2 regions of the Micromonospora sp. WMMD729 genome follow, and region 2 is predicted to be linked to the other one. Evidence: riboswitches for the same ligand, from Rfam matches in the RefSeq annotation. Region 2 holds a riboswitch; the other holds the start of a gene.

Region 1 (14,203 bases), 730 kb from region 2:
GGTCGTCCAGCGCGGCGTGCCCCTCGAACCCGTCGGGGGTGAACACCTCGTCCCAGTAGTCGCTGATCCGGCCGAGGGTCCAGCGGTACCGGCGTCGGCTCGCCAGGCCCATCGGGTCGGCGTGGGTCGCCCCGAAGAACGGCGCGGCGGCCGGTGAGCGCCAGTCGAGCAGCAGCCGCCGGCCCTCACCGTCGCTGAGGCCGAACCGTCCGATGTAGACGGGCTCGGGGTCGTCCGCGGGCACGATGCGGCCGAGGCACAGGTCCAGACCGAATCGCCGCAGCGCACGCAGGCGGGCGGTCAGCCGCCGGACCTCCTCGTCCCGGACGACCGCCTGCCGACCCTTGCCGGCGGGTGCCCGGCGCTCGGCGTCGAGGCGGTCGGACAGGTCGACGATCGACCGCTCAAGGCTCGCCGCGATCGCGGCGAAGTGCTGCTCGTCCCGGGCGATGAGCGCCGGGTCGGCCTTGGCGGCCAGGTTCTCGGGAAGGTCGAACACGCTGGCCGCCGCCGACGACACGTTCATACTCAGGGCTCCCGTTTCCGCAGGTCATGGCCGTGGACGGGCCATTCTGCGGCACGGCGGGGGCCTTGCCGCAAGTCCCCCCATGCGGTATATGTTGGATATGGCGGGAGGTGCTGTTCCCCGTCGTCAGGGCTTCCGTTCGGCGTAGACAAGATCCATCGTGTCGGTGCGCCCGGCCCAGCTCAGGTCGAGATGCCAGCAGCCCGCTCGGGGCATGTCGATGATCGACGGCCCCGGCCCTCCGGCGACCTCGTGGGTCACTCTCGTGTCGGTGCCGTCCAGCGTGGCGGTGATCTTCAACGTGGTCGACGCGTCCGCGGCCGGCGAGGCCGTCGCGGGTCGGGCCACCCAGAGGATCTTGTTGCTCGACCCGTCCGGCCGGACCTGCGCCAGCGGATGGCCGAACAGCACCGCCACGATCTCGCCCCCTGCGCCGAAGACGTGCGGCATGCGGGTGTCCCCGTGGAACCCCTCGTCCGCCCAGTCGGGCAGCGACCCCGTCTCGACGTGCCCCGCGCAGCCGGTCGGTGTGGTGGAATCCCGGTCCGCCGCAGGAGCGGCCGGCCCCGCGACCGTGCAACCCGCCAGCAGCAGGACCGTCCCCAGCAGAAGCCTGCCCCAGGTGACCATGGCGTTACCTCTCGACGACGTGTGCCCCACACCAGGAAGACACCACCTCGGTCGAACGGGTTCCTCGCCCCGCGCACCGCGGCTCTGTCGGGGCCGATTCCGGCCGTGTCCCGAACTGTTCCGCCCACCGGTTGGACAGCGACCGACCGGGGTTGCGCACGAATTCCGCGACCCGGACCATGAAAAGAATGGTTGGCGGGGGGCCTGACGGAGCCCGCGACGCGGCGGAGTTCGTAGGTCTGCTCCGTCGGTTGAAGGAAGACTCGGGCTGCACCTACCGGCAGTTGGAGCAGCGAGCGGCCCGGCGCGGAGTGGTGCTGGCCCGCAGCACCATCGCCGACACCCTGCGCCGCGACGCACTGCCCCGGCCGGACACGTTGATCGCCTTCGTCCGTGCCTGCGCGCCGGGCCAGGACGTCCGTGCCTGGCTGGCGGCCCGCAACCGGCTGGCCATGGCGTCCGCCGCGACCGCCGACCTGGACAGCGGCAGTGTGCGGGCGCCGGTGCCGCGACAGTTGCCCGCCCCGCCCGCACTGTTCACCGGCCGAACCGACGAGTTGCGCTTCCTCGACGCCACCATCGGCCAACCGCACCCGTCGAGCCGGACGGTCCTGATCTCCGCCGTCGGCGGTGCGGGCGGGATCGGCAAGACGTCGCTGGTGTTGCAGTGGGCCCACACCAACGCCGACCAGTTCCCGGACGGGCAGCTGTACGCCGACCTTCGCGGGTTCGGGCCGGACCCCACACCGGTGCCGGCCACCGTGACGCTGCGGGGCTTCCTCCAGGCCCTGGGCGTGCCGCCCGGCTCCGTACCGGACCCGGTGGACGCACAGGCGGCGTTGTTCCGCAGTCTGGTCGCGAAACGCCGCATGCTCGTCCTGCTCGACAACGTCCGCGACACCGATCACGTCATCCCGCTGTTGCCCGGCAGCCCGACCTGCACGGTCCTCATCACCAGCCGGCACCAGCTCCGCGGCCTGGCCGTCACCCACGGCGCGAGGACACTCACCCTGGACAAGCTGTCCGAGACCGAGGCGCGGGACCTGCTCGGCGCCCACCTCGGCCCAGGCCGGGTGGACCAGCACCGCCAGGCCCTCGACGCGCTGGTGCGGCACTGCGGCGGCCTGCCGTTGGCGCTGGCGATCGTGGCGTCCCGGGCCGCCACCTATCCCGACCACCCGCTCGACGGTGTGGTCCGTGACCTGCACGACAGCAGCGTCCGCCTCGACGCCCTGACCACCGGAGAGCTGCGGGCCGACCTCCGCGCGGTCTTCTCCTGGTCGTACCGGGCACTGAGCCCGCCGGCCGGCGCGTTGTTCGACCTCCTCGGTCTGGTTCCGGCGGTCGACATCAGCCTGCCCGCCCTGGCGAGCCTGGCCGCCACCTCCACCCAGCGGGCACAGGAGCTGGCGCGGGAGTTGGAGGACACGGCGCTGCTCCGGCAGCACGCGCCCGGCCGCTTCCGGATGCACGACCTGGTCCACCTCTACAGCGCACAGCGGGGCCGGGCCCGACCCGGTGGCGAGGACCAGGAGGCGGTACGCCGGCTGGTCGACTTCTACCTGCACACCGCCTGCGCCGCCGACCGGCTCCTCGATCCGCGCCGCCATCCACTCGTCCTCGGCCCACCGTCGCCCGGCTGCACGCCGGTGGCGCTGACGGACGCGAGCGCGGCCATGTCCTGGTTCGACGCCGAACACGAACGCGTGCGCGAGAGTCAGCGCCTGGCCATGGAACGGCAGTGGTTTGCACAGGTGTGGCAACTGGCCCGGACGTTGGTGACCTTCCACGCCCGCCGTCGACAGGTCACCGACCAACTCGCGGTGTGGCGCATGGGCCTGACCGCCACCGAGCAGAGCGACAACATCTCGGCGAGTGCCATGGCACACCGATATCTGGGCCAGGCCCACAGCCAGAACGGCCAGTACGACGAGGGCGTACGTCACCTGCGCCTGGCCGTGGACCGCGCGCGCGAGGCCGGCGACGCCGCCGAACTGGCCCGGGGCCACTACGCGCTGAGCGTCAGCGCGGACCGCGCCGGAGACCCCCGGCAGGCGCTGGTCCACGCCCGTGAGGCGTTGACCGAGTTCCAGGATCTCGCCGACATGGTCGAGGTGGCGCGGGTCCTCAACGCGATCGGCTGGGAGTGCGCCCAGTTGGGACGCTACGAGGAGGCCCAGGACAGTTGTTCGCAGGCCCTGACGCTGTTCCGGGAGCACGGGCACCCCGACGGCGAAGCGGACACCCTGCACAGCCTCGGTCTGCTCGCCGGCAACACCGGCCAGCAGCACTCGGCGTTGGCCTACTACCGGCAGGCGCTCGCGGTCTACCACGACGTCGGCAACACCCGGGGCGAGGCGGACTGCCTGGAGAGCCTGGGGGAACTGCACGAGAGCCTCGGGCAGCACGGCGACGCCCACGACGCCTGGCAGCGCCTGGTCGTCCTGCTGCGCGTGCAGGGGCGCGAGGCCGAAGCCGTCCAGGTCGAGCAGCGGATCGGCCTGCTGCCGCACTGAGAGCCCGGAAGGGCCACGGTGGTCAGGGAAGCGACCGGGCGATCTCGAGCGCCTCGGCCATGTCGCGGGCACCCTCCAGCCGGTAGGTCACGCCGGCCTGCTCCCAGATCAGGGTCGACGCGGCGAGTCGGGCGGTCTCCCGGCGGATCTGGCCCGACCGGTCGACGTAGGACAGCACGTGCGGACCGTCCACCCAGACGGCGAAGTCGCCCTCGACCTGCGTCCACTCCACTCCCGGCCGGCTGGTCCGCTTGTGAAAGGCCAGGTCGAGGCGACCGTCGAACGCGTCGAGGCGGACGCCGCGACCCTGGTAGAGCAGCGTCGCGACCCGGTAGGCGCCGGTGCCGTCGGGGTCGGCGACCGACACCCGCTCCGGTGGGCCGAGCGCGGCCGGCACCCGGACCGGGAAACGTACCGCCCGGCGCGCCTCGTCGAGCCCCACCATTCGCAGCGACGGCAGGGGTGACGGCTCGTCCTGCGGCGACGACGGCGTGGACGACGTGACGATGCCGACGCCGGCGAAGCGCAGCACCTCGCCGACCGCGTCGGCGACGGCGGCACGCGTCGGCGGCAGCGCCGCGACCAGCAGGGCCGCCAGCGCCGCCGCGGCCAGGGAGCGCCACCGTCGCCATCCGGGTACGCGCCCGACGAGCCGGTCGTGCACCCGTGCGGTGACGTCCGGCGCGGCGGGCGTCTCCAACCACCCGCCCAACTCCCGCAGCTCCGCCTCGAGGTCATCCATGGTGCACCGCCTCGTCGGCGAGCAGGGCCCGCAGCTTCGCCAGTGCCCGTGAGGTACGCGACTTCACCGTGCCCCGGGGCCAGCCCAGCATGACGCCCGTCTCCTGCTCGCCGAGATCGAGGAAGAACCGACAGACGATCACCTCGCGGTCACGTACCGGCAGTTGCCGCAGGGCCGCCACCAACGCGGCCCGACGTTCGCCGGCCAGGACCGCGCCGACGGCGTCATCCTCGGCGATCTCGGGTGGGGGGTTCGCCGCCGCGCGCAGGACCAGGCCGTCGCGGCGCGTGCGGGACCGGTGCAGGTTCCGGGTCTCGTTGGCGACGATCGCGAGCAACCAGGAGCGGAAGGACGACTCGCCCCGGTAGCGGGACAGCTTGCGATAGCCCTTCACGAACGCCTCCTGGACGACGTCCTCGGAGTCCGATCCCGCGCCGAGCAGCACCGCCGTCCGGTACGCGGACGCGGTGTGCCGGGCGACCAGGAGGTCGTACGCCTCCAGGTCGCCGGCTCGGGCGCGGGTGACGAGCACGTCGTCGTCCAGGGGAACCTCCGGTCGGACTCGCACTGATGACACCACCCGCGCGCGTCGGGTTCCGCCCCGCAGGAGTCAGATTTCTCGCACCCGGCGTGCAGCGTATTGCCAGGAATCGGTGCTGAACTGGGAGTGGCGTCGAGGAGAGGGGCAGGGCATGGGCTGGTTCAACCGGCGGTCTCGCGGCGGCGAGGGGACCCCGACGAAGCTGGACCGAGAGGCCACCCGGGACGACCTCGCCGCGCTGGAGGCGTTCGTCGCCAGCCGGCGGGGTGTGGAGTTCTACCTGGAACCGGAGACGACCGCCACCGACACCACCGTGGTCGCGATCGCCCACGACGGGGAGTGGATCCGGCGCCGTACCGGCACGCCCCGCGCGGCGGGCGACATCGCCCGTAAGCACGCGGTGCCGCTGTACGAGGCGGCCCGCACCGGTTACCCGGAGCGGATGCGGGTGTGGAATCGGGCACACCCGGAGCGCCACGCCCGCTGAGACCCGCCCCGCACGGTCCACCGCACCACCCTTGCTCCCGGCGGAGCCGCCGAGCGCCGACGGTGCCCGGCCTGCGCGGTTGCTCCGTGCCGCCGCGCCGGCGATCGCGCAGCCCAGGGCGTGTGTGGCCTCCTTTGCTCTGCTTACCTATAGGCAACGGTTAGACGCCGTCACTGTCGCCTATGGGTAAGCAGAGCAAAGGACGCCGAGCAGGGATCCGGGGCGTCGCGGCGTGCTGCTCCGCGGTCGCGTCGCCCGCCCAGGTGTCGGTGGGTCACGCCCGTGCGGCGGGCCGGGGCGGCGTTGACCGGCAGCGCGGCGGTGTGGCAGCATTCGCGGCCTGACGGCAGTGAAGGAAGTCGGTGCGAATCCGACGCGGTCCCGCCACTGTCACCGGGGAGTGATCCCCCCTCGTGAGTCACGGCCGTGTGTCTGCGGTTGGAAGGCCGGGGGAGAGCGCCGATCCGGAAGCCAGGATACTTCGGCCGTCGGGACGTACCCCAGGGCGTGGACACCCGAGGAGGACCCGATGACGCATGGCGTCTCCATCATCGACGGCCGCTGCCGTCTCACGTATCGCGACCGTGCTGCCGCCGCGATCGGCATCGTCTCCGTTCGCCGCTGAGGTCCGCACCACGCCACCCGTCGCCGCCGGCCCCATGCCGGTGAGCGGTCCGGGTCGCGGTGCCTGCTGAACCCCGCGCCTACCCGCACGTCGTCGCCGAATCGCTGCCGCGAGCGCGCCGATGTTACCGTCCGGAGCCTGCCGTGCGCATTCTGCTGCTCTCCACCGCCGACACCGACCTGCTGGCTGCCCGCGCCAGCGACGCCGACTACCGGCTCGCCAACCCCGCCCGGGTGGCGGCCGACGCGGTACCCGCCCTGCTCGACGGGGTCGATCTCGCCGTCGTACGCCTGCTCGGCGGTCGGCAGGCGTGGCCGGACGGCCTCGCCGCGGTGCTCGCCAGCGGCGTACCCACGGTCGTGCTCGGCGGCGAGGCGGTGCCCGACGCGGAGCTGATGGCGGTCTCCACGGTGCCGTCCGGCGTCGTCGCCCAGGCCCTCGCGTACCTGGTCGAGGGCGGGCCGGACAACCTGGGGGAGCTGGCCCGGTTCCTCTCCGACACGGTCCTGCTCACCGGCGAGGGGTTCGCCGCGCCCACGCCGACCCCGGCGTACGGCGTGCACGGCGAGCACCCCGGCGAACCGGATCGGCCCACCATCGGGATCGTCTTCTACCGGGCGCACGCCCTGGCCGGCAACACCGCCTTCGTCGACGTGTTGGCCGAGGCGGTCCGCGCGGCCGGCGGCAACCCCCTGCCGATCTTCTGCGGCTCGCTGCGCGGGCTGACCACCGGCGCCGGCCCGCTCGGGCTCTTCGCCCGCTGCGACGCGCTGCTGGTCACCGTCCTCGCGGCCGGTGGCGCGGTCGCGGCGGACGCCTCCGGAGGCGGCGACGAGGACGCCTGGGACGTCGGCGCGCTCGCCGCCCTGGACGTGCCGGTCATCCAGGCGCTCTGCCTGACCAGCACCCGCGAGCAGTGGGCGGGCAGCGACGCCGGGCTGTCCCCGTTGGACGCGGCGATGCAGGTGGCCATCCCCGAGTTCGACGGCCGGATCGTCACCGTGCCGTTCTCGTTCAAGCAGGTCGACGCCGACGGCCTCTCGGTGTACGCCGCCGACCCGGAGCGGGCCGCCCGCGTCGCCGGCATCGCGGTCCGCCACGCCCGCCTGCGGTACGTGCCGAACCCCGACAAGCGGATCGCCGTGGTGCTCAGCTCGTACCCCACCAAGCACTCCCGGGTCGGCAACGCCGTCGGGCTGGACACCCCCGCCTCGGCGGTCCGGCTCTTCGCCGCGCTCGCCGAGGCCGGCTACGACCTGGGCCACGCACCGCCGCCCACCGACGGTGACGCGCTCATTCACGCGCTGATCGCCGCCGGCGGGCACGACGTGGAGTGGCTCACGCCGGAGCAGTTGGCCGCCGCCGAGGCCCGGATTCCCGGGGCGACGTACCGGCGGTGGTTCGACCAGGTACCGGCGGAGTTGCGCGAGCGGATGCGGGAGCACTGGGGTGAGCCGCCCGGCGAGCTGTACACCGACGGCGGCGACATCGTGCTCGCCGGCCTGCGCTTCGGCAACGTGGCGCTGCTGATCCAGCCGCCGCGCGGCTTCGGGGAGAACCCGATCGCCATCTACCACGACCCGGACCTGCCACCGAGCCACCACTACCTGGCCGCGTACCGCTGGCTCGCCGCGCCGGTCGCGGACGGCGGCTTCGGCGCGGACGCCGTGGTGCACCTGGGCAAGCACGGCACCCTCGAATGGCTGCCCGGCAAGGGTCTCGGCCTGGCCGCCGACTGCGCGCCCGACGCCGTCCTCGCGGACCTGCCGCTGGTCTACCCGTTCATCGTCAACGACCCCGGTGAGGGCACCCAGGCCAAGCGGCGGGCGCACGCCGTGGTAGTCGACCACCTGGTGCCGCCGATGGCCCGCGCCGAGACCTACGGCGACCTGGCCAAACTGGAGCAGCTGCTGGACGAGTACGCCACCGTGCAGGCGCTCGACCCGGCCAAGGTGCCCACCGTGCGGGCGCAGATCTGGGACCTGGTCCGCGCGGCCGAGCTGCACCACGACCTGCACGCCGAGGCGATGCCCGACCCGGACGACTTCGACGACTTCGTGCTGCACCTCGACGGTTACCTGTGCGAGGTCAAGGACGTGCAGATCCGCGACGGCCTGCACATCCTCGCCGACGCGCCCACCGGTGAGCCCCGGATCAACCTGGTCCTCGCGGTGCTGCGCGCCCCGCAGGTCTGGGGCGGCGCGTACGCCCTGCCCGGCCTGCGGCAGGCCCTCGCCGCCGGGTACGCCCTCGACGAGCAGGAACTGCTCGCGACGCCCGGGCAGCGGGTCGCCCTGCCGGCCGCGCTGACCGACGCGGTGGACGGCCCTGCCGGTACGGCCGCCGACGCCATCGACCTCATCGAAGGACTCGCCCGGCGGCTCGTCGTCGGCATGGAGACCCTCGGCTGGGCCGCCGACGCGGCCGAGGCGGTGGTCGCCGAGGTGACCGGCCAGCCGATCCCGGACGCGGCGGCGGTGCTGCGCTTCGCCGCCACCGAACTGGTGCCCCGACTCGACCGCACCACCGACGAGCTGCGGAACACCCTCGGGGCGCTGGACGGCCGGTTCGTGCCACCCGGCCCGTCCGGCTCACCCACCCGGGGTCTGGTCAACGTGCTGCCCACCGGCCGGAACTTCTACTCCGTCGACCCGAAGGCCATCCCCAGCCGCAACGCCTGGGACGTCGGCATGGCCCTGGCGGACTCGCTACTGGCCCGGCACCTCGCCGACACCGGGTCGTACCCCCGTTCGGTGGGGTTGACCGTGTGGGGCACCAGCGCGATGCGCACCCAGGGCGACGACATCGCCGAGGTGCTCGCGCTGCTGGGCTGCCGGCCGGTCTGGGACGAGCGGTCCCGGCGGGTCACCGGCGTCGAGGTGGTGCCGACCGCCGAGCTGGGCCGGCCCCGCGTCGACGTCACCGTCCGCATCTCCGGGTTCTTCCGGGACGCGTTCCCGCACGTCGTCGCGCTGCTCGACGACGCCGTGCGGCGGGTCGCCGCGCTGGACGAGCCGGACGAGGAGAACTACCTGCGGGCGCACGTCGCCGCCGACGTGGCCGAGCACGGCGACGAGCGGCGGGCCACCGCCCGGATCTTCGGCTCCAAGCCCGGGGCGTACGGCGCCGGGCTGCTGCCGCTGATCGACGCGCGGACCTGGCGTGACGACGCCGACCTGGCCGAGGTGTACGCGGTCTGGGGCGGCTACGCGTACGGCCGGGGTCTGGACGGTCGGGAGGCGCGTGCCGACATGGAACGCTCCTTCGCCCGGATCGCCGTCGCGGTGAAGAACCAGGACACCCGCGAGCACGACATCGTGGACTCGGACGACTACTTCCAGTACCACGGCGGGATGGTGGCGATGGTCCGCCACCTCACCGGCACGGCACCGGCGGCGTACGTGGGCGACTCGGCCATGCCGCACGACGTGCGCACCCGCACCCTGGGCGAGGAGACCCGGCGGGTGTTCCGCGCCCGGGTGGTGAACCCGAAGTGGATCGCCGCGATGCGCCGGCACGGCTACAAGGGCGCGTTCGAGCTGGCGGCCACCGTGGACTACCTGTTCGGCTACGACGCCACCGCCGGTGTGGTGGACGACTGGATGTACGAGCACCTGGCCGCCGCGTACCTCTTCGACGACACCACCCGGGAGTTCCTCAAGCAGTCCAACCCGTGGGCGCTGCGGGGGATCACCGAGCGCCTGCTGGAGGCCGCCGACCGGGGGCTGTGGGCCAAGCCCGAGCCCGCCACCCTCGACCGGCTCCGCGACGAGTACCTGGCCAGCGAGGGCGACCTGGAGGACCGGGCATGACCACCTACCCGTTCAGCGCCGTGCTCGGCATGGCCGACATGCGGCTGGCGCTGCTGCTCAACGCGGTGTCCCCGGCGATCGGCGGGGTCCTGGTCCGGGGCGAGAAGGGCACCGCCAAGTCCACCGCCGTCCGGGCCCTCGCCGCGCTGCTGCCGCCGGTGCGCCGGGTCGCCGGCTGCCGCTTCGGCTGTGACCCCGCCGAACCCGACCCGGCCTGCCCGGACGGCCCGCATCCCGCCGCAGCGGCGGCCGAGACCGGGCCGGCGCGCCTCGTCGAGCTGCCGGTCGGGGCCGCCGAGGACCGGGTGGTCGGGTCGCTGGACCTGGAGAAGGCGCTGGGCGAAGGTGTCCGCGCCTTCGAGCCGGGACTGCTCGCCGCCGCGCACCGGGGTGTGCTCTACGTGGACGAGGTCAACCTGCTGCACGACCACCTGGTCGACCTGCTGCTCGACGCGGCCGCGATGGGCCGCAGCCACGTCGAGCGTGAGGGCGTCTCGGTCAGCCACGCCGCCCGGTTCCTGCTGGTCGGCACCATGAACCCGGAGGAGGGGGAGCTGCGTCCGCAGCTGCTCGACCGGTTCGGGCTGACCGTCGAGGTGAACGCCAGCCGGGACCCGGAGATCCGGGTCGAGGTGGTGCGCCGCCGGCTGGCCGCCGACGCCGACCCGGCCGGGTTCGCCGCCCGCTGGGCCGCCGCCGACGCCGAGATCGCCGCCCAGGTCGCCGCCGCCCGCCGCCGGCTTTCCGGGGTACGCCTGCCGAACGCCGCCCTGCGACAGATCGCCGAGGTGTGCGCGGCGTTCGACGTGGACGGGATGCGCGCCGACATCGTCACCGCCCGTACCGCCCTCGCCCATGCCGCCTGGCACGGCCGGGACCGGGTCACCAGCGACGACGTCCGGGTGGCCGCCCGGCTCGCCCTGCCGCACCGTCGCCGCCGCGACCCGTTCGACACACCGGGGCTGGACGAGAAGCGCCTCGACGAGGCCCTGCAACGGGCCCAGGACGTCCACCCCGACGACCCGGACGACGACGGCCCGCACGACGGCGGCCCGTCCGGTCCGCGCCCCGACGGCCCGGACGGCGGCGGTTCGGGCGGTGCGGGTGGCCCCGGCGGCCCGGGCGGTTCGGGCGGTGCGGGTGGCCCGGGCGGTGGGCACCGTTCCGATGGGGACGGACCGGACGCTCATGGCCGTGACGCCGGTGGCGCCGCCCGCGACTCGACCGCCCTGGGTGGTCCGGAACGACACGGCTCCGCCGGCGGGGACGAGCGCGACGCCAGCGCAGACGAGCGCGACGGCAGCGCGGGCGAGCGCGGCGACGGTCCCGAGCCATACGCCGCCGACGCCAGCGTGGACGGGTCCTCCGATCGGTCGCCGGCCGACAGCCGGGGCAGGCGGCGTCGACGGGCCGCAGGCGCGGGGTCGAGCGACGCCGGCGACGATCGAGACTGGGAGGGCGGGAGCGTGGCCGTACCCCGGGGTGGCCTGCGGGCCCGGCTGCTCACCGCGCCCGGCGTCGGTGACGGGGTGCCCGGCCGGCGGTCGCGCGCCCGGACCGGGCGTGGCCGGACGACCGGGGCGCGGCTGCCGGCGGGCCGGGTCGGCGCGCTGCACCTGCCGGCCACCGTGCGTGCCGCCGTGCCGCACCAGGCGGCCCGGGGAAGGCTGGCGGGTCCGCTGCTGCTGCGCTCGGACGACGTGCGCGAGGCGGTCCGGGAGGGGCGCGAGGGCAACCTGGTGCTGTTCGTGGTGGACGCCAGCGGGTCGATGGGCGCCCGGCAGCGGATGGGCGCCGTGAAGGACGCCGTGTTGGCGCTGCTCACCGACGCGTACCAGCGACGGGACAAGGTTGCCGTGATCGCCTTCCGGGGCGCCGGAGCGCGGACGCTGCTGCCGGCCACCTCTTCGGTGCTGGCCGCGTCGACCCGGCTGACCGAACTGCCCACGGGCGGGCGGACGCCCTTGGCCGAGGGCCTGCTCGCCGCCGCCGACCTGCTGCGGCTGGAACGCCTACGCGATCCGAAGCGCCGCCCCCTGGTCCTGGTGGTCACCGATGGCCGAGCCACCGCCGGCCCGCGCCCCCTGGACCGCACCGCAGCAGCGGCAAGGATCCTGGCAGCAACAGGCACCCCCTGCGTGGTCATCGACTGCGAGTCCGGCCCAATCCGCCTCAACCTGGCCGCCCGCCTGGCAACCCAGCTCAACGCCCCCCGACACCCCCTGGACACCCTCACCCACCCCCGCGATCTTGCAGTTTCTGTCGCGGCATAAAGGACTCAAGGACACAAATGACCAACAGAAACTGCAAGATCGCGGGAAGCACGGCGACGGGACGCACGGACGTGGGACGGGAGGCGCGCTGATGCCGCAGGGGCAGCCGAGCCACGTTCCCGCTGACGGGTTGACGACGCGGCAGCGGCGGAATCGGCCGTTGCTGATCGTCCACACCGGGCAGATGAAGGGGAAGTCGACGGCGGCGTTCGGGTTGGCGCTGCGGGCCTGGACGGCCGGCCTGCCGGTCGGGGTGTTCCAGTTCGTCAAGAGCGCCAAGTGGCGGGTGGGGGAGGAGACCGCCTTCCGGGCGCTCGGCGAGGTGCACGAGCGTACCGGCCAGGGCGCCCCGGTCACTTGGCACAAGATGGGCGAGGGCTGGTCCTGGATCCAGCGCGGCGGCGAGGCCGACCACGCCGCCGACGCTCTGGAGGGGTGGCGGCAGATCCAGCGCGACCTGGCCGCCGAGCGCTACGGCCTGTACGTGCTGGACGAGTTCACCTACCCGATGAAGTGGGGCTGGGTGGACGTGGACGAGGTGGTCGCCACCCTCGCCGACCGGCCCGGCTTCCAGCACGTCGTCATCACCGGTCGGGACGCCGACCCGCGCCTGGTCGCCGCCGCCGACCTGGTGGCCGAGCTGACCAAGGTCAAGCACCCGATGGACGCCGGCCAGAAGGGCCAGAAAGGCATCGAGTGGTGACCGAACCGTGGGCGCTGCCCCGGGTGGTGGTGGCCGCGCCGGCCAGCGGCCACGGCAAGACGACGGTCGCCACCGGCCTCCTGGCCGCGCTGCGCCGGCGCGGCCTGACCGTCAGCCCGCACAAGGTCGGCCCGGACTACATCGACCCGGGATACCACGCTCTCGCCGCCGGCCGGCCCGGCCGCAACCTGGACCCGTTCCTGGTCGGCGCCGAGCGGATCGCCGCCCTGCTGCGGCACGGCGCGAGCGTCCCCACGCCCGCCGACATCGCCGTGGTCGAGGGCGTCATGGGTCTGCACGACGGCGCGGTGGGCCGCCGCGACTTCGCCTCCACCGCGCACGTCGCCCGGCTCGTCGACGCGCCCGTGCTGCTGGTGCTGGACACCACCGCGCAGGGTCGCTCGGCCGCCGCGCTGACCCTCGGCATGGCCGCGTTCGATCCGGCCGTGCGGATCGGCGGCGTGATCCTCAACCGGGTCGGCTCGCCCCGGCACGAAACCCTGCTGCGCGACGCGCTCGCCGAGGTGGGCGTACCGGTGCTCGGGGCGGTCACCCGCGCCGCCGAGGTCGCCGCGCCGGCCCGGCACCTCGGGCTGGTGCCGGTCGCCGAACGGGCCCCCGAATCGCTCGCCATCGTCACCGCGCTCGCCGAACTGGTCGAGGCCACCGTGGACCTCGACGCCGTCCTCGACCTGGCCCGCACCGCCGGGCCGCTGACCGTCCCCGCGTGGGACCCGGTCCAGGCCGTCGGCGGGCCGGCGGGCATCGGGCGGCCACGGGTCGCGCTCGCCGGTGGTCCGGCCTTCACCTTCTCGTACGCCGAGACCGCCGAACTGCTCACCGCCGCCGGCGCGGACGTCGTCACCGTCGACCCGCTGCGCGACCGGTCGCTGCCCGCCGGCACCCGCGCGGTCGTCGTCGGGGGCGGCTTCCCCGAGGCGTACGCGGAGGCGCTGGCCGGCAACGGCACGCTCCGCGCCGAACTGGCCGACTTCGACGGGCCGATCGTGGCCGAGTGCGCCGGGCTGCTCTACCTCGGGCGGTCCCTGAACGGCGTACCCATGTGCGGCCGGCTGGACCTGACCGCCCGGATGACCGGCCGGCTCACCCTCGGCTACCGCGAGGCGGTGGCCGTCACCGACTCCCCGGTGGCCGCCGCCGGCGAGCCGGTACGCGGGCACGAGTTCCACCGCACCACCACCGACCCTGGGCACGGCGAGGTGCCGGCGTGGCGCTGGAACGACACCCCGCACGGCTTCGTCAGCGGCCGGGTACACGCCTCCTACCTGCACACCCACTGGGCCGGGTACCCCGGGGCGGCCCGTCGCCTCGTGGAGGCGTGCCGGTG
Region 2 (14,203 bases):
AGCACCTCCCGGACCAGGCCGAGCCGATGCCGGTCCCGCTCGATGTCGAGGCCGCCCTTGAGCTTGGCGGCCCGCAGGCCGTACCCGGCGTAGACCTCGTACTCGGCGACGAGCTCGTCGTCGGTCAGCCCGATGTCGAGGCCCGACGCGTACGCCGGGACGCGGCGGTCCCGTCCGCCGAGCAGCCGCCACAGCGGCTCACCGGCCAACTGCGCCTTGATGTCCCAGAGGGCGGTGTCCAGCGCACCGATCGTCCCGAACACCAGGCCGGCGTGGCCGGCCTTGAACGTCTGCCGCAGCATCCGGTCGTACAGGGTGGACACCGCGCGGGGATCTTCCCCTTCGATGGCCGGGAAGATCGCGTCGATCTCCACGTGCGGCCCCAGGCCGACGCCGCTGATCCCCTCGTCGGTCTCGACGATGGTGATCGGCACCGTGGTGACGCCGTCGGGGTACACCCCGTTGGCGTCGCCGACGGGTCGGCCCCACTCCTGGACCGTCGTCAGGGTTCGATACCCGGTGATGCGCATGTCAGCCTTTCGTGGAACCAGCGGCGACGCCGTCGGCGATCTGGCGCTGAAGGAACAGGTAGACCGCCAGTACGGGGATCGCCGCGATGAGCACCCCGGAGGCGAAGGTGGGGATGTCCTCCGAGTACTGCCCGCGTAGCGAGGTCACCCCGACCATCAGGGTCCGGTGGTCGGCCGACGGCATCAGCAGCAGCGAGATGAGCACGTCGTTCCAGCAGAACAGCGTGTCGAGGATGCCGACGGACAGCAGCGCGGGGGCGCCCAGCGGCAACATGATCCGCCGGTAGACGCCGTACACGGTGTTGCCGTCGATCCGGGCCGCGTCGACGATCTCCGCCGGAATGGTCCGGTAGTAGCTGGTCATCAGGAAGACCGTGAAGGGCAGGAACTGCGCGACGTACGCCAGGATCAGCCCCGGGTACGTGTCGACCAGACCGCTGTCCGCCATGACCCGGGCCAGCGGCACCATGATCACCTGGAACGGGATGAAGAGCGCCGCGAGGCAGCCGATGAACAGCGCCGTCGAGCCGCGGAAGCGCAGTTGGCTCAGCGCGAAGCCGGCCATCGACCCGAACAGCAGCAGCAGGAACACCGAGCAGCCGACGACGATGACCGAATTGACGGTGTACCGGCCCATGCCGACGCTGGTCCACGCCGTGGTGATGTTCTCGAAGCGCAGCGAGTCCGCCAGCGTGAAGCGGTCGAGGATGTACTCCCGGCGGGTCTTCATGGCCACGTTGGCCGTGAACAGCAGGGGGTAGATCGTCGCCAGCGCGAGCAGCCCCATCGGGATCACGAGCAACCATCTACCGAGTCGGACGCGGGGCATCAGTCCTCCCTTCCCGCGCGTCGGAGCAGCTTGAGCTGCACCAACCCGACGACGAGCATGATGACGAACAGGACGGTGGACGCCGCCGACGCGAGCGCCGGGCGGTTCATCCGGCCCTGCTGGATCCAGATGTAGTACTCGGGTAGGTAGGTCGAGCCCTCCGGACCACCGCTGGTCATGACGTAGAGCAGGCCGAACATCGAGGTGAGCATCCCGATCATCGTGGTCACGAAGACGAACTGGATGGTGCGGGTCAGGCTGGGGATGATCACGTGCCAGATCACCTGGGCCAGTGACGCGCCGTCCACCCGCGCGGCGTCCAGCAGGGCGGCGTCCAAAGTCGCGAAGCCGGCGAGGAAGACGACCAGGGCCATCCCGAAGGTCGCCCAGACGTGGACGCCCACGACCGCGAACATGGCGACGTCGGGATCACCGAGCCAGTCCACGGGCCCGATGCCGACGGTGGACAGGACAACGTTGACAGGACCGTCGAACGAGAGCAGCAGGTTGAAGATCGCGCCGACGATGACCGGGGACAGCACCGCCGGGAAGAAGTACACGCTGCGGTAGAACCGGTGCCCGGGCACGCGCAGGTAGATGAACGTGGCGAGCAGACCCGGGATGGCCACCGCCACCGGCAGAAGAAGGACCAGCAGGCCCACGTTGCGCAGCGCCTGCCGGAACAGCGGGTCGTGGAGCAGGTCCAGGTAGTTGTCGAAGCCGACCATGGCCCCGTCCCGGTCGCCGTCGCCGGTGAACGAGAAGTTGACGCCCAGCGCCAGCGGATACAGCCGCAGCAGCACGAGGATCAGGACGGCCGGGGCGACCAGCACGAAGGGCGCCAGTTGTTCGGCGCGGCGGCCGCCGGCGGCGCGCCGGGAGACGGCGCGGTCGCGCGGCGGCGGCGTGGAGGGCGGGACCCCGCCGGCCCGCCCGGCCGAAGCCGAGCGGACCGACGGGAGCGAGTTGCCGATCGTCACGGAGATCAGCCCGCCGTGTCCGAGGCGGCCATCTGCTTCACGACCTCGTCCACGCTGATCGAGCCGCTGAGCAACTGCTGCGAAAGACGGCCCATCAGGTCGAGCGACTTCGAGGAGAGCGCCACGTGCACCGCCGGCTTGCCGGCCTTGAGCGCGCCGACGATCGTGGTGACCGACGGGCCACCCGCGGACACGTCGACGGTGGTGTCCGCGGTGATCGCGCCCGCGTTGGCGTAGAACGCCTTCAGCGCTTCGGTGGAGGTCAGCGAGCGCACCAGGTCGGCGGCGACCTTCGGGTCCTTGGTCCACTTGGCGACCGCGTACCCGATGCCACCGTCGTACGGCAGGCTGGGGGTCACGCCGCTGGTCACCGTCGGGGCCATCATCACGCCGAGCTTCTCGGGCGTGATGAACTCGTTGAAGTCCTTCCAGTGCCCGATGTCCGACATCAGGCCGATCATGTGGGCGGCCTTGCCGGACTGGAAGACGGCGAACGCGTCGTTGAACATGGCGGTGGAGTTGGCCCCGTCATTGTTCAGCTTGGCGGTGCCGGTCTCCTTCCACAGCTCGAAGAGCCGCTTGACGTTCGGCGAGTTCCAGTCGCGCTTGCCGGCGATCCAGTTGTCGTACTCCTGCGGGGTCAGGACGCCCGACGCCATGGCCGACAGGAAGAACTGGATGCCGTAGCCCTCCTTGTTGCCCAGGGCGAAGCACTTGGCGCCGGTCTGCTTGGTGATGACACCGCAGTTGGCGACGAACTCCTGCCACGTCGTGGCGGGCTTCGCCGGGTCGAGGCCGGCCTTCTCGTAGAGCGTCTTGTTGTAGTAGATCGGGTGGCCCTGGAGCGTCACCGGTGCGGCGTAGGTCTTGCCGCCCTTGGCGAACGCCTCCCAGCCGGCCAGCCGTTGGCGGTCCTCGCCCACGTACTCGTCGAGCGGCTGGAGCGAGTCCACCCGGTCGCGGATCTGGCCGCCACCGTTGAACAGGATGACGTCCGGTCCCTTGCCCGACTGGATGGCCGCGCCCAGCAGCGTGTAGTACTCGTCGTAGGGCTGCGCCACGAACTCGACCTGGACGTCCTTGTGCTTCTTGGCGAAGTCGGCCTTGGCCTTCTCCACGTACTGGGCGGAGCTGGCCTCACCGGACTTCCAGTCCCAGACGACCAGCTTCTTGTCCGAGCCTCCGGACGATGAACCCGAACCTGTCGCGCTTCCACAACCTGTCAGCGCCAGCCCTGCAACGAGGACCGCGGACCAGACTGCTCGTTGCTTCATCGTTGCTCACCTTCATATGGGGAGTGGCCTGGGAACGGCCGTCGATGCAAGATTGACGAGAACGTAACTCGTATGACGTCTGACGTCAACGGTTGCCCGTACACTGGGGCGGACTCGTGGGCCCGCTCCCGCGGCTACGCGGAGGTGAACGTGACGACATCGAACCGGTCGGCCCTCAACGGCTCGGCGACCCCGACCTGGACGCGTCGCCCGACGAATCTGGCTCAGGCGATCACCGCCGAACTGGTGACCCGCATCGTTCAGGGAGCACACCCCTCGGGTACGCCACTGCCCCCCGAGCCGGTGCTCTGCGAGACCTTCTCGGTGAGCCGGACCGTCATCCGGGAGGCGGTGAAGATCCTCCAGGAGAAGGGGCTCGTGCAGGTCCGCCAGGGCAGCGGAACGCTCGTCACCCCACCCTCGTCGTGGGACATGCTCGACGAACTCGTCCTCGCGGCGACCATCGCCGAGGACGACACCCTGGCGATCCTGGACGACCTGGTGGTCACCCGCCGGGTTTTGGAGTCCGACATGGCCAACGTGGCCGCCCGCCTCGCCGATGAGGGCACGATCGACCGGCTACGGGCGCTGGTGGACCGGATGGACGAGTTGGTCGACGACCACGTCACCTACCAGGAGCACGACCGCGCCTTCCACGACACGGTCATGCAGGCGTCCGGGAACCGCATCGCCCGGGGCGTCGTCCGGTCCCTGGAGAGTCAGGTCGTCAACACCGCGCGCTACATGGGCCAGCCCGAACGAGCCATGTGCGTGGCGTCGAACCAGGGGCACCGGCGCATCTACGAGCGCATCGCCGCCCGCGACCCCGACGGCGCGGCCCAGGCGATGTTCACGCACATCACCGAGGCGTGGCTGGTACGTCGCAGCGGACCGGGAAGCCCGACTCGACTGCAGCGCTGACCAGCCTTTCCATCGCTGCGTACGACCCTGCGCCGACCCGCCGGTGACGGCGGCGTGAAATCCAGGTCCATCCATCGCTTGAGAATGTTAGCGATAACAGACTACCCTCGGGCCGCAGAGGCGAAGGGCACGCTTCACCGCTCCATCCGATCCAGCGAGGTCGATGGAGCAGTGCATGACCAACGCCCACTGGTGGGTGACCGGGCCTCCCGCAGGGACGTTGACCACCGCCGTCGACGTACGGCGGGCCGCCGCACGCGGGAGCCACGGGTGGACACGCGAGCGCCTCCCGCCGTGCTCGCGGCAAACCCCGCAGCCCCACCCCGAACGACCCGCGACGACACCCGCGACACGCCGCCAGCGCACGCGGCGGGCCGCCCCGCCCGTCGTGACCCACCCTGGAGGTACCGATGCGCCCCACCCCGCCACCGCGGACCACGAGCCGGCTCCGGCGCGGCCTCGCCTGGCTCGCGAGCCTGCTGCTCGTCTCGACGCTGATGCCGGCCACGGCCGCCCGCGCAGACAACCCGATCGTCCAGCACATCTACACGGCCGACCCGGCGCCCCTGGTCCACAACGGACGGGTCTACCTCTACACCGGCCACGACGAGGACGGCTCCACGTACTTCACCATGAAGGACTGGCGGGTCTGGTCGTCGGCCGACATGGTCAACTGGACCGACCACGGCTCGCCGCTGAGCGTCGCCACGTTCAGCTGGGCGAGCGCCAACGCGTGGGCGGGTCAGGTCGTCGCCCGCAACGGCAAGTTCTACTGGTACGTGCCGGTCACCGCCCGGGCCACCAACTCGATGGCCATCGGCGTCGCGGTCGCCGACAGCCCCACCGGACCGTTCCGGGACGCCATCGGCCGTCCCCTGGTGGGCAACGGCGAGATCGACCCGACGGTCTTCATCGACGACGACGGCCAGGCGTACCTGTACTGGGGCAACCCGAACCTGTGGTACGTCCGGCTGAACGCGGACATGATCTCCTACAGCGGCAGCGCCACCAAGATCCCGCTCACCACCGCCGGGTTCGGCACCCGGACGGGCAACGCGAGCCGGCCCACCCTCTACGAGGAGGGCCCGTGGGTCTACAAGCGCAACGGCATCTACTACAACGTGTTCGCGGCGGAGTGCTGCTCCGAGTTCATCGGATACTCGACCGCCACCGGCCCGACCGGCCCGTGGACCTACCGTGGCACGGTCATGCCCCGCCAGGGAGCGAGCTTCACCAACCACCCCGGAGTCATCGACTTCAACGGCGGCTCGTACTTCTTCTACCACAACGGGGCGCTGCCGGGCGGTGGCGGTTACACCCGCTCGGTCGCCGTGGAGAAGTTCACCTACAACACCAACGGCACCATCCCGACGATCAACATGACCACGACGGGTGCGCCGCAGATCGGCACGCTCAACCCGTACGTGCGGCAGGAGGCCGAGACCATCGCCTGGGGCTCCGGCATCGAGACCGAGGCCGCCAGCGAGGGCGGGATGAACGTCGGGTGGATCGAGAACGGGGACTACGTCAAGGTCAAGGGCGTCGGCTTCGGTACGGGCGCGACCTCCTTCTCCGCCCGAGTCGCGTCGGCGACGTCCGGCGGCACCATCGAACTGCGCCTCGGTGGTCCCACCGGCACCCGGGTGGGCAGCTGCGCGGTACCCGGCACCGGCGGCTGGCAGACCTGGCAGACCGTCTCCTGCCCGGTCTCCGGCGCCACCGGCACCCAGGACCTGTACCTGCGGTTCACCGGCGGCAGCGGCACCCTGTTCAACATCAACTGGTGGCAGTTCCAGGCCAACGGCACGACGCCCACCCCGACTCCGACCCCGACGCCGACCCCGCCGGTGGACGCGACGCCCACGCCCACTCCGACGCCCACGACCACTCCCACGCCGACGCCGACCGGTCCGGGTGGGGCGTCCTGCGGGGTCACCAACACGGTGGTGAACACCTGGCAGGGCGGCTTCGAGGGACGGCTGACGGTCACCAACTCCGGGTCGGCCGCGCTCAACGGCTGGCGGGTCACCTGGACGCTCGCCAGCGGCCAGACGGTGTCCCAGGTCTGGAACGGCACCCTCACCCAGTCGGGTAGTCAGGTGACCGTCGCGAACGCCGGCTACAACGGCCAACTCGCGCCGGGCGCGTCGACCACCGCCGGCTACCTCAGTTCCATCACCTCGTCCAGTCCGCCCACCACGACCCCCACCTGCACCCCCGCCTGACCCCTCCCACGTCCCCCGTTCCCCACCCCCAAGAACACCCCCACCCCATCCCCACACCCCGTCCGCCGCCGACGTCGATCATGAAGTTAATGCCCCCGACACGCCGATAGGGGCGCAACAACTTCATGATCGACGGGGCGGGGCGGGGGTGGGGTGGGGGTTCTAGAAGTCGTCGTCGAAGGCGACCGTGCCGGTCACCCCGACCTGGTACGCGGACACCCGCCGTTCGAAGAAGTTGGACAGCTCCTGCACGTCCTGCAACTCCATGAAGGCGAACGGGTTGGCCGACCCGTAGTGCGGCGCGATCCCGAGCTGCGCGAGACGGCGGTCGGCGACGTGCTGGAGGTACTGGCGCATGTCCGCCAGGGTGAGCCCGGGCACCCCCTGACCCACCAGGTCCTCGGCGAACTGGACCTCGCACTCGACCGCCTCGGTGAGCATCCGGCGGACCTGGTCGGCCAGGTCGTCGTCGAACAGGTCGGGCTCCTCGGCGCGTACGGTGTCGACCACGTCGAACGCGAACGCCATGTGCATCGACTCGTCGCGGAACACCCAGTTGGTCCCGGAGGCCAGCCCGTGCAGCAGACCCCGCGAGCGCAGGAAGTACACGTACGCGAACGCGCCGTAGAAGAACAGCCCCTCGATGCAGGCGGCGAAGCAGATCAGGTTGAGCAGGAAGGCCCGTCGGTCCTCGCGGGTACGCAGCTCCCGCAGGTCGTGCAGGGAGTCGATCCACCGGAAGCAGAAGTCCGCCTTGCGACGGATCGAGGGGATGTTCTCGATGGCGGCGAAGGCCGCGAACCGCTCGCTCTCGTCCGGCACGTACGTGTCGAGCAGGTTGAGGTAGAACTGGACGTGCACGGCCTCCTCGAACAGCTGCCGGGACAGGTAGAGCCGACCCTCCGGGCTGTTGACGTGCTGGTACAGGTTGAGCACCAGGTTGTTGGCGACGATCGTGTCGCCGGTGGCGAAGAACGCGACGAGGCGGCTGACCAGGTGCCGCTCGGCCGGTGACAGCCGGTCCAGGTCGGCCAGGTCGGCGTGCAGGTCGACCTCCTCCACCGTCCAGGTGTTGCGGATGGCGTCCCGGAACCGGTCGAAGAAGTGCGGGTAGCGCATCGGACGAAGGGTCAGGTCCATCCCGGGGTCGAGCAGCATGTGCGTGGTCCTCGCGTCGGTGGTGCTGTCGGTCGTGGTGGTGTCGGCGACGGTCACTGGCACGCCTCGCAGGACTCGGGGTTCTCCAGCGAGCAGGCCAGCGCCTCGGCGTCGACGGCGACGGGAGCGAGGGGCGGCACCGCGCTGACGGTGGCCTGCTGGATCCGGGTGGCCGGCCGGGACCGTAGGTAGTACGTGGTCTTCAGCCCGGACTTCCAGGCGTACAGGTACATCGAGGAGAGCTTGCCGATGGTGGGCGACGCCAGGAACAGGTTCAGCGACTGGGACTGGTCGATGAACGGCGCGCGGGCGGCGGCCAGGTCGATCAGCGCCCGCTGCGGCAGCTCCCACGCGGTACGGAACAGCTCCCGCACGTCGGCCGGCAGCTCCGCGATGGACTGCACCGAGCCGTCGGCCCGCTTGATTGCCGAACGGATCTGCTCGGTCCACCGGCCGCGGGCCTTCAACTCGCGCACGAGAGCGGTATTGACCTGGAGGAACTCCCCCGACAGCGTCTCGCGCTTGAACAGGTTGGACACCTGCGGCTCGACGCACTCGTAGCAGCCGGCGATCGAGGCGATCGTCGCGGTGGGCGCGACCGCCACCAGCAGCGAGTTGCGCAGCCCGTACTCCCGCACCTGCTGGCGCAGCGCGTCCCAGCGCGCGGTCTGCGTACCCTCGACTCCCCACAGGTCCGGTTGCAGGTCCCCCCGCGCGGCCCGGGTCTGCGCGAACGCCGGGTGCGCGCCGAACCGGCGGGCCAGGTCGGCGGAGGTTTCCAGCGCGGTCAGGTACAGCTCCTCGCTGATCCGCGTGGACAGCTCCCGGGCGGCCGGCGCGTCGAACGGCAACCGCAACGCGAAGAACACGTCCTGCAGCCCCATCAGCCCGAGCCCGACCGGCCGCCAGCGGGGATTGCTCGCCGCCGCCTGCGGGGTCGGGTAGTAGTTGATGTCGATGACCCGGTCGAGGAACGTCACCGCCGTCCGGACGGTGGCACGCAGCCGTTCCCAGTCGATGCCGTCGTCGGTCAGGTGGGCGGCGACGTTCACCGAACCGAGGTTGCAGACGGCGGTCTCGTCGTCGCTGGACACCTCGACGATCTCGGTGCAGAGGTTGGAGAGGTGCACCACGTTGCCCGGCTCGGCGGTCTGGTTGCACAGCCGGTTGGACGCGTCCTTGAAGGTCATCCAGCCGTTGCCAGTCTGCGCGAGGGTCCGCATCATCTTCCCGTACAGCTCGCGGGCCGGGACCTGCCGCACGTAGCGGCCCTGCGCCTCGGCGGCCCGGTACGCCGCGTCGAACCGCTCTCCCCACAGGTCCGGCAGTTCGGGCACCTCGTTCGGGTCGAACAGGGACCACATCTCGTCCGCCTCGACCCGGCGCATGAACTCGTCCGGGATCCAGTTGGCCAGGTTGAGGTTGTGGGTACGCCGGGCGTCCTCACCGGTGTTGTCCCGTAGCTGGAGGAACTCCTCGATGTCCGGGTGCCACGGCTCCAGGTAGACGCAGGCCGCGCCCTTGCGCCGGCCGCCCTGGTTGACCGCCGCGACGCTGGCGTCCAGTGTGCGCAGCCACGGCACGATGCCGTTGGACTGTCCGTTCGTGCCACGGATCAGCGCGCCCCGGGACCGGACCCGGGAGTACGCGATGCCGATGCCACCGGCGAACTTGGACAGGCTGGCGACCTGGGCGTAGCGCGCGTAGATCGAGTCCAACTCGTCGCGCGGCGAGTCCACGAGGTAGCACGAGGACATCTGGGTGTGTCGGGTGCCGGAGTTGAACAGCGTCGGCGAGCTGGGCAGATAGGCGAGGCTGGACATCAGCCGGTAGAAGTCGATTGCCTCGTCCGGGGCGCGGGACAGGCCGCAGGCCACCCGCAGCAGCCAGTACTGCGGGGTCTCCAGCACCTGGCGGCTCGTCGGGTGGCGCAGCAGGTACCGGTCGTAGACCGTGCGCAGGCCGAAGTACTCGAAGCGGCGGTCGCCGTCGGCGTCCACGGCGTCGTCGAGCACCCGGGCGTGCGCGGCGACGAACGCGGCGGTGTCGTCGCCGATCAGGCCCTGGGCATGAGCGGTCCGGATCGCCGCGCTGAACGACGCGATGTCCTGCCGGCGTACCTCCCGGTCCACCTCACTGGCGAGCAGCCGGGCGGCGAGGCGCGAGCACTGCGGCTCCACGCCGATCAGCTCGGCTGCGGTCTGGATGGTCAACCAGGACAGCTCGGCCGTCGTCGCGCCGTCGTACAGGCCGCTGATCGTACGGGTCGCCACCCGCATCGGGTCGACGTCGGGCAGATCGTCGGCCCACCGCTCGACCGTCCGCACGATCCGGTGCACGTCCACGGCCTCGGTACCGCCGTCGCGGGTACGGACCCGCACGGGAACCGAGCGCGGGGCTTCGCCGTTGACCGGGACCACCTCGGTGACTGTCACCACTTGCTCCTCGCGAGTTCGGGACCTCCAGGGCCCTCGGACACGAGGAGACCGACACCGTCGAACGCCACGCCCGTACGGCATGGGTCGGCTGGCGTCGGCCGTCCCACGCGGCCTCGGACCACCGCGCGCCCGGGCTCGGGTACGCGGCGCGCTGGCAGGTCTTCGGACTCGCGGGCGCGCCCGGGCATACCCGGTCACCTACTGGCCGTCGCTTCCCAGGCCGGTGGCCCAGTGCCGATGACGGCGGTCGTTCCCACTCACCGCTGCGGGGCAGTCCCGGATTTCCACCGGGTTCCCTCTTGCCTCGGCCACTCCTGACGAGCGACCGAACCAGCTGCGGTCGACACCATATATAGGGGCGGGCACGTTTGTCACACCCCACATGTCGGGCTCGGCGTGTCGCGCTCAACGGTGACGGCCGTCGTCGATCGGTCCATCGGCCGGCGTTGCCGCCGACCGCCGCCATCGGCTTGACCGACCCATCCGGCCCGGATACGGTCGACCCACTATCTGCGGCGACGCGAGGGAAGCCGGTGAGAATCCGGCGCGGTCGCGCCACTGTGAGCGGCCCCCAGCCCGGGGGTTGCGAGCCAGGACGCTCGCTCGTCCGCAGCCTTGCGATGGGGACGCGTCATCCCCGAGGAGGTTCGTCACGCATGTCCAGTTCCACGTCCAGCCAGCCGCTGGCGCACCCCGCTGTCCCGACCCGTCTGCTGTGGACGGTGCTGGCCACCGTCGCCGCGCTCGCCCTGCTGACCTACCTCGTCGCCTTCGACCAGGGGGCGGTCTCGCGCAGCGGGACGTACCTGCACGAGCTGATGCACGACGGCCGGCACCTGCTCGGTGTCCCGTGCCACTGACCGGCACCGCACCCACGTTCGTCACGGTCCTGCTGCGCGGGCTGCTCGCCGGCCTGGTGGCCGGCCTGCTCGCCGGGACGTTCGCCTACGTCGTCGGAGAGCCACACGTCGAGGCGGCCATCGCCATCGAGGAGGCGGCCACGCACGCCGAGCCCGCCGCCGACGGGCACCAGCACGGCGAGGACGCCGTGGTCGGTCGCAACGGGCAACGCGGCGGTCTTTTCCTGGCCACCGGCCTGTTCGGAGTCGCCATGGGCGGCCTGTTGGCCACCGCGTACGTCCTGCTCGCCCGTCGTCGGCGCACCGTCGACGACGGCCGGTCGGGGCTGCTGCTGGCCGCCGGCGCGCTGCTCGGCGCGGTGATCGTGCCGTTCCTCAAGTACCCGCCGAATCCGCCGGCCGTCGGCGACCCCGCCACCATCGACCAGCGCACGGTCACCTACCTGCTGATGGTGGTGCTCGGCCTGGTCGCGGTCTGGTCCGGTTCGCTCGGCTACCGATCGGTGGGCGAGCACGCGCCGGTCTGGCTGCGGGCCAGTGCCGCGGTCGGTGGGTTCCTGCTGGTCACCGTCGTGTCGTACGTGGTGCTGCCGTCGTTCCAGGAGGTCCCCGGTGACTTCCCGGCGACGCTGCTGTGGAGCTTCCGGCTCGCCTCGCTCGGCACCCAGACCGTGCTGTGGACCGGGATCGGCCTGCTCTTCGCCGCCCTGATGCACCGGCGGCTGGCGGCCGCCGGCGCACGACTGGCCGGGTGAGCGTCACCCGCCTACGGCTGGTTGCCCACGGTCACACCGCGGCCCTGCGGCAGAACCGGTTCGGTGGAAACGACAACCTGGACGAGGGCGGCCGGCGGGCCGCCCTCGCCCTCTCCCCCGCCGACACCGGCCGGCGGGCGGGCGACACCGTGGCATGTCTGTCCAGCCCTGCGGCGGCGGCCGTCGAGACCGCCGAGATCTTCGGCCTCGCGCCCACCGTCGAGGCGGCGCTGGCCGACTGCGACTACGGCGACTGGACCGGCCGACCCCTCGCGGAGATCGCGGCGGAGCGGCCCGACGCGCTGCGCGAGTGGCTGTCCACGCCGGACGCCGCGCCGCACGGTGGTGAGTCGATCGTCGCGCTGCGACGGCGCGTCGGTCGGTGGCTGGACGCCCAGCGTGGCGTCGGCCGACGGGTCACGGCCGTCACCCACCCGCTCGTGATCCGGGTCGCGCTCGTGCACGCCCTGGGTCTGCCATTGGCGACGTACCGGCAGTTCGACGTCGCGCCGCTGGCGATCGTCCACCTCACCGACCACGGCCCACACTGGCACCTCCGCCTGGACGCGGCGCCGGCATGGGCGAAGGGGTGACGAACCTTCACCACGGCCCCTGTCGAGCTGCCCCAGATTCGGGGCAGCCGGACCGGAACGGATGTCGGGCGGGCCGTGGAGCACGGCCCGCCCGACTGAGGTGCTCCCGGCTTACTTCGTGCCGGTGACCGTGAACGGTTGGGACACCGTCGCCTTCGAGCGGGCCCCGGACAGCGTCACACTGGTGACTCCGGGCTCCATCGAATCCGGAACGGCCACGGTCCCACCGGCGACGATGCCGTCACCGTTCGCGCGTACCGTGCCGACCCGACGACCGTCGCCGAGGCTCACCGTGATCGTCTCGTTCGGCGCGAAGCCGGCACCGTCGACGGTGATCGCCGTGCCGCGCGGCGCGGTCGGTGTGGGCACCGTCAGGCGCGGCTGGTAGGCCGGGTCCGCCGAACCCGCGCTCACCTGCACGGTCGCCGTCGCCGGCATGCTCGACGACGCTCCGGTGGCGCGGACCGCGTACCGCCCCGGCGGCGTGTCCCCGGAGGTCGGGACGGTCGCGCGGACCGTGCCCGTCGCGGACGCCGAGACCGTCACCTCGCGGGTGGTGCCGGCCGCGAGGCCCACCGTCACCCGCTCGCCGGCGGTGAACCCGCTGCCGACGACCGTGACCGCGTCACCGGCGGTGACCGACTGGGTGCCGGACACAGCGAGGGTGGTGGCCGCCCCGGCCGGCCGGACCGTCACGGTGAACGTGGCGGTGCTGCTGGACAGCGTGTCCCACGCGGTGACGCGCACCGTGTAGGTGCCCGCGCCGGCGTAGGTGTGCCGGCCGCTCAGCGCGCCGTCCGCGCCGACCGTGGCGTCCTGCGGAACGCTGCCGTCGCCCCACTGGACGCGGGCCCGGTAGCCGGTGGTGTCGGGGACACCGCCGGTCACCGATCCGAGGTTCGCCGTGAGGACCTGCCCGGCGTCGACGCTCTGGCCGCCCGGAGCGCTGGCTACCAGCGCGGCGGCCGGAGTGCCGTCGTCGGCGACGGCGAACACGTGGATCCGGCCCGCCGAGCGCGGATCGCCGGTCTGCGTCGGCAGGGTCACCGACACCAGCGTCCTGCCCGCCGGGATCTGGTACGGCGTGGTGGCGAACAGGAACGGCTGGGCGCCGTCGCGGCTGGTGCCGCTGAGCCGGTACGCGGACTTCGCCACCACGATGTTGCCGTACGACGGCGTGCCGTTGGCGTTGCCGCCCAGCGTCCAGTCACTGAACCGGATCGGAACGCTGGCGGTGCTGCCGTCGCTGAAGGTCGCCGTGCCGGTGGTGTCCTGGTTGCCCTGCGTGCCGGCGCCGATGAACGAGATGCTCGTGGCGTCGGCCGGCAGGCGCAGGGCGATCGTCGCGCCGTTGCCGGTGGCGTTGTCCGGCTGTCCGGCCGGGACCTGCGGCAGGGTGAAGCCCAGCGCGGTGCCCGGCACCTGGTGCCGCTGCCCCCGGGTCACGCCGGCCGCCGCCAGCGCGGCCCGCGAGTACGCCCACGACTTCGCGTCGCAGTCCGCCGCGAGGGTGCCCTCGTCACCGACACACACGGTGTCGAACGCCGCGGTGAGGCTGGACTTCGCCGCGTACGCGACGTCGACGCCGACCGTCACCGAGCCCTGACCGACGCCGTCGGTCACCGTGACGCTCGCCTGGT

What was found. Region 2 has a riboswitch for cobalamin ahead of ACN263_RS11470 (ribonucleoside-diphosphate reductase subunit alpha). Riboswitches for the same ligand answer to the same signal wherever they lie in the genome.
Region 1: another riboswitch for cobalamin. It lies ahead of cobN (cobaltochelatase subunit CobN); the one in region 2 lies ahead of ACN263_RS11470 (ribonucleoside-diphosphate reductase subunit alpha).

The regions. Positions count from the first base shown of each region.
Region 1 covers NZ_CP186059.1:3,246,404-3,260,606, reverse strand. The annotation lists gene helR (RNA polymerase recycling motor ATPase HelR) at 1-526, opposite strand, end outside; gene ACN263_RS15085 (hypothetical protein) at 653-1,156, opposite strand; gene ACN263_RS15080 (ATP-binding protein) at 1,408-3,672, shown strand; gene ACN263_RS15075 (hypothetical protein) at 3,695-4,414, opposite strand; gene ACN263_RS15070 (RNA polymerase sigma factor) at 4,407-4,982, opposite strand; gene ACN263_RS15065 (hypothetical protein) at 5,107-5,442, shown strand; cobalamin riboswitch at 5,770-5,946, shown strand; gene cobN (cobaltochelatase subunit CobN) at 6,211-9,879, shown strand; gene ACN263_RS15055 (VWA domain-containing protein) at 9,876-12,152, shown strand; gene cobO (cob(I)yrinic acid a,c-diamide adenosyltransferase) at 12,244-12,855, shown strand; gene ACN263_RS15045 (cobyrinate a,c-diamide synthase) at 12,849-14,203, shown strand, end outside; gene cobI (precorrin-2 C(20)-methyltransferase) at 14,201-14,203, shown strand, end outside.
Region 2 covers NZ_CP186059.1:2,511,984-2,526,186, reverse strand. The annotation lists gene ACN263_RS11505 (mandelate racemase/muconate lactonizing enzyme family protein) at 1-530, opposite strand, end outside; gene ACN263_RS11500 (carbohydrate ABC transporter permease) at 532-1,317, opposite strand; gene ACN263_RS11495 (carbohydrate ABC transporter permease) at 1,359-2,339, opposite strand; gene ACN263_RS11490 (ABC transporter substrate-binding protein) at 2,345-3,613, opposite strand; gene ACN263_RS11485 (FadR/GntR family transcriptional regulator) at 3,764-4,534, shown strand; gene ACN263_RS11480 (family 43 glycosylhydrolase) at 4,945-6,759, shown strand; gene ACN263_RS11475 (ribonucleotide-diphosphate reductase subunit beta) at 6,922-7,917, opposite strand; gene ACN263_RS11470 (ribonucleoside-diphosphate reductase subunit alpha) at 7,971-10,352, opposite strand; cobalamin riboswitch at 10,492-10,705, opposite strand; cobalamin riboswitch at 10,881-10,954, shown strand; gene ACN263_RS11465 (CbtB domain-containing protein) at 11,012-11,215, shown strand; gene ACN263_RS11460 (CbtA family protein) at 11,206-11,970, shown strand; gene ACN263_RS11455 (histidine phosphatase family protein) at 11,967-12,563, shown strand; gene ACN263_RS11450 (GH92 family glycosyl hydrolase) at 12,675-14,203, opposite strand, start outside.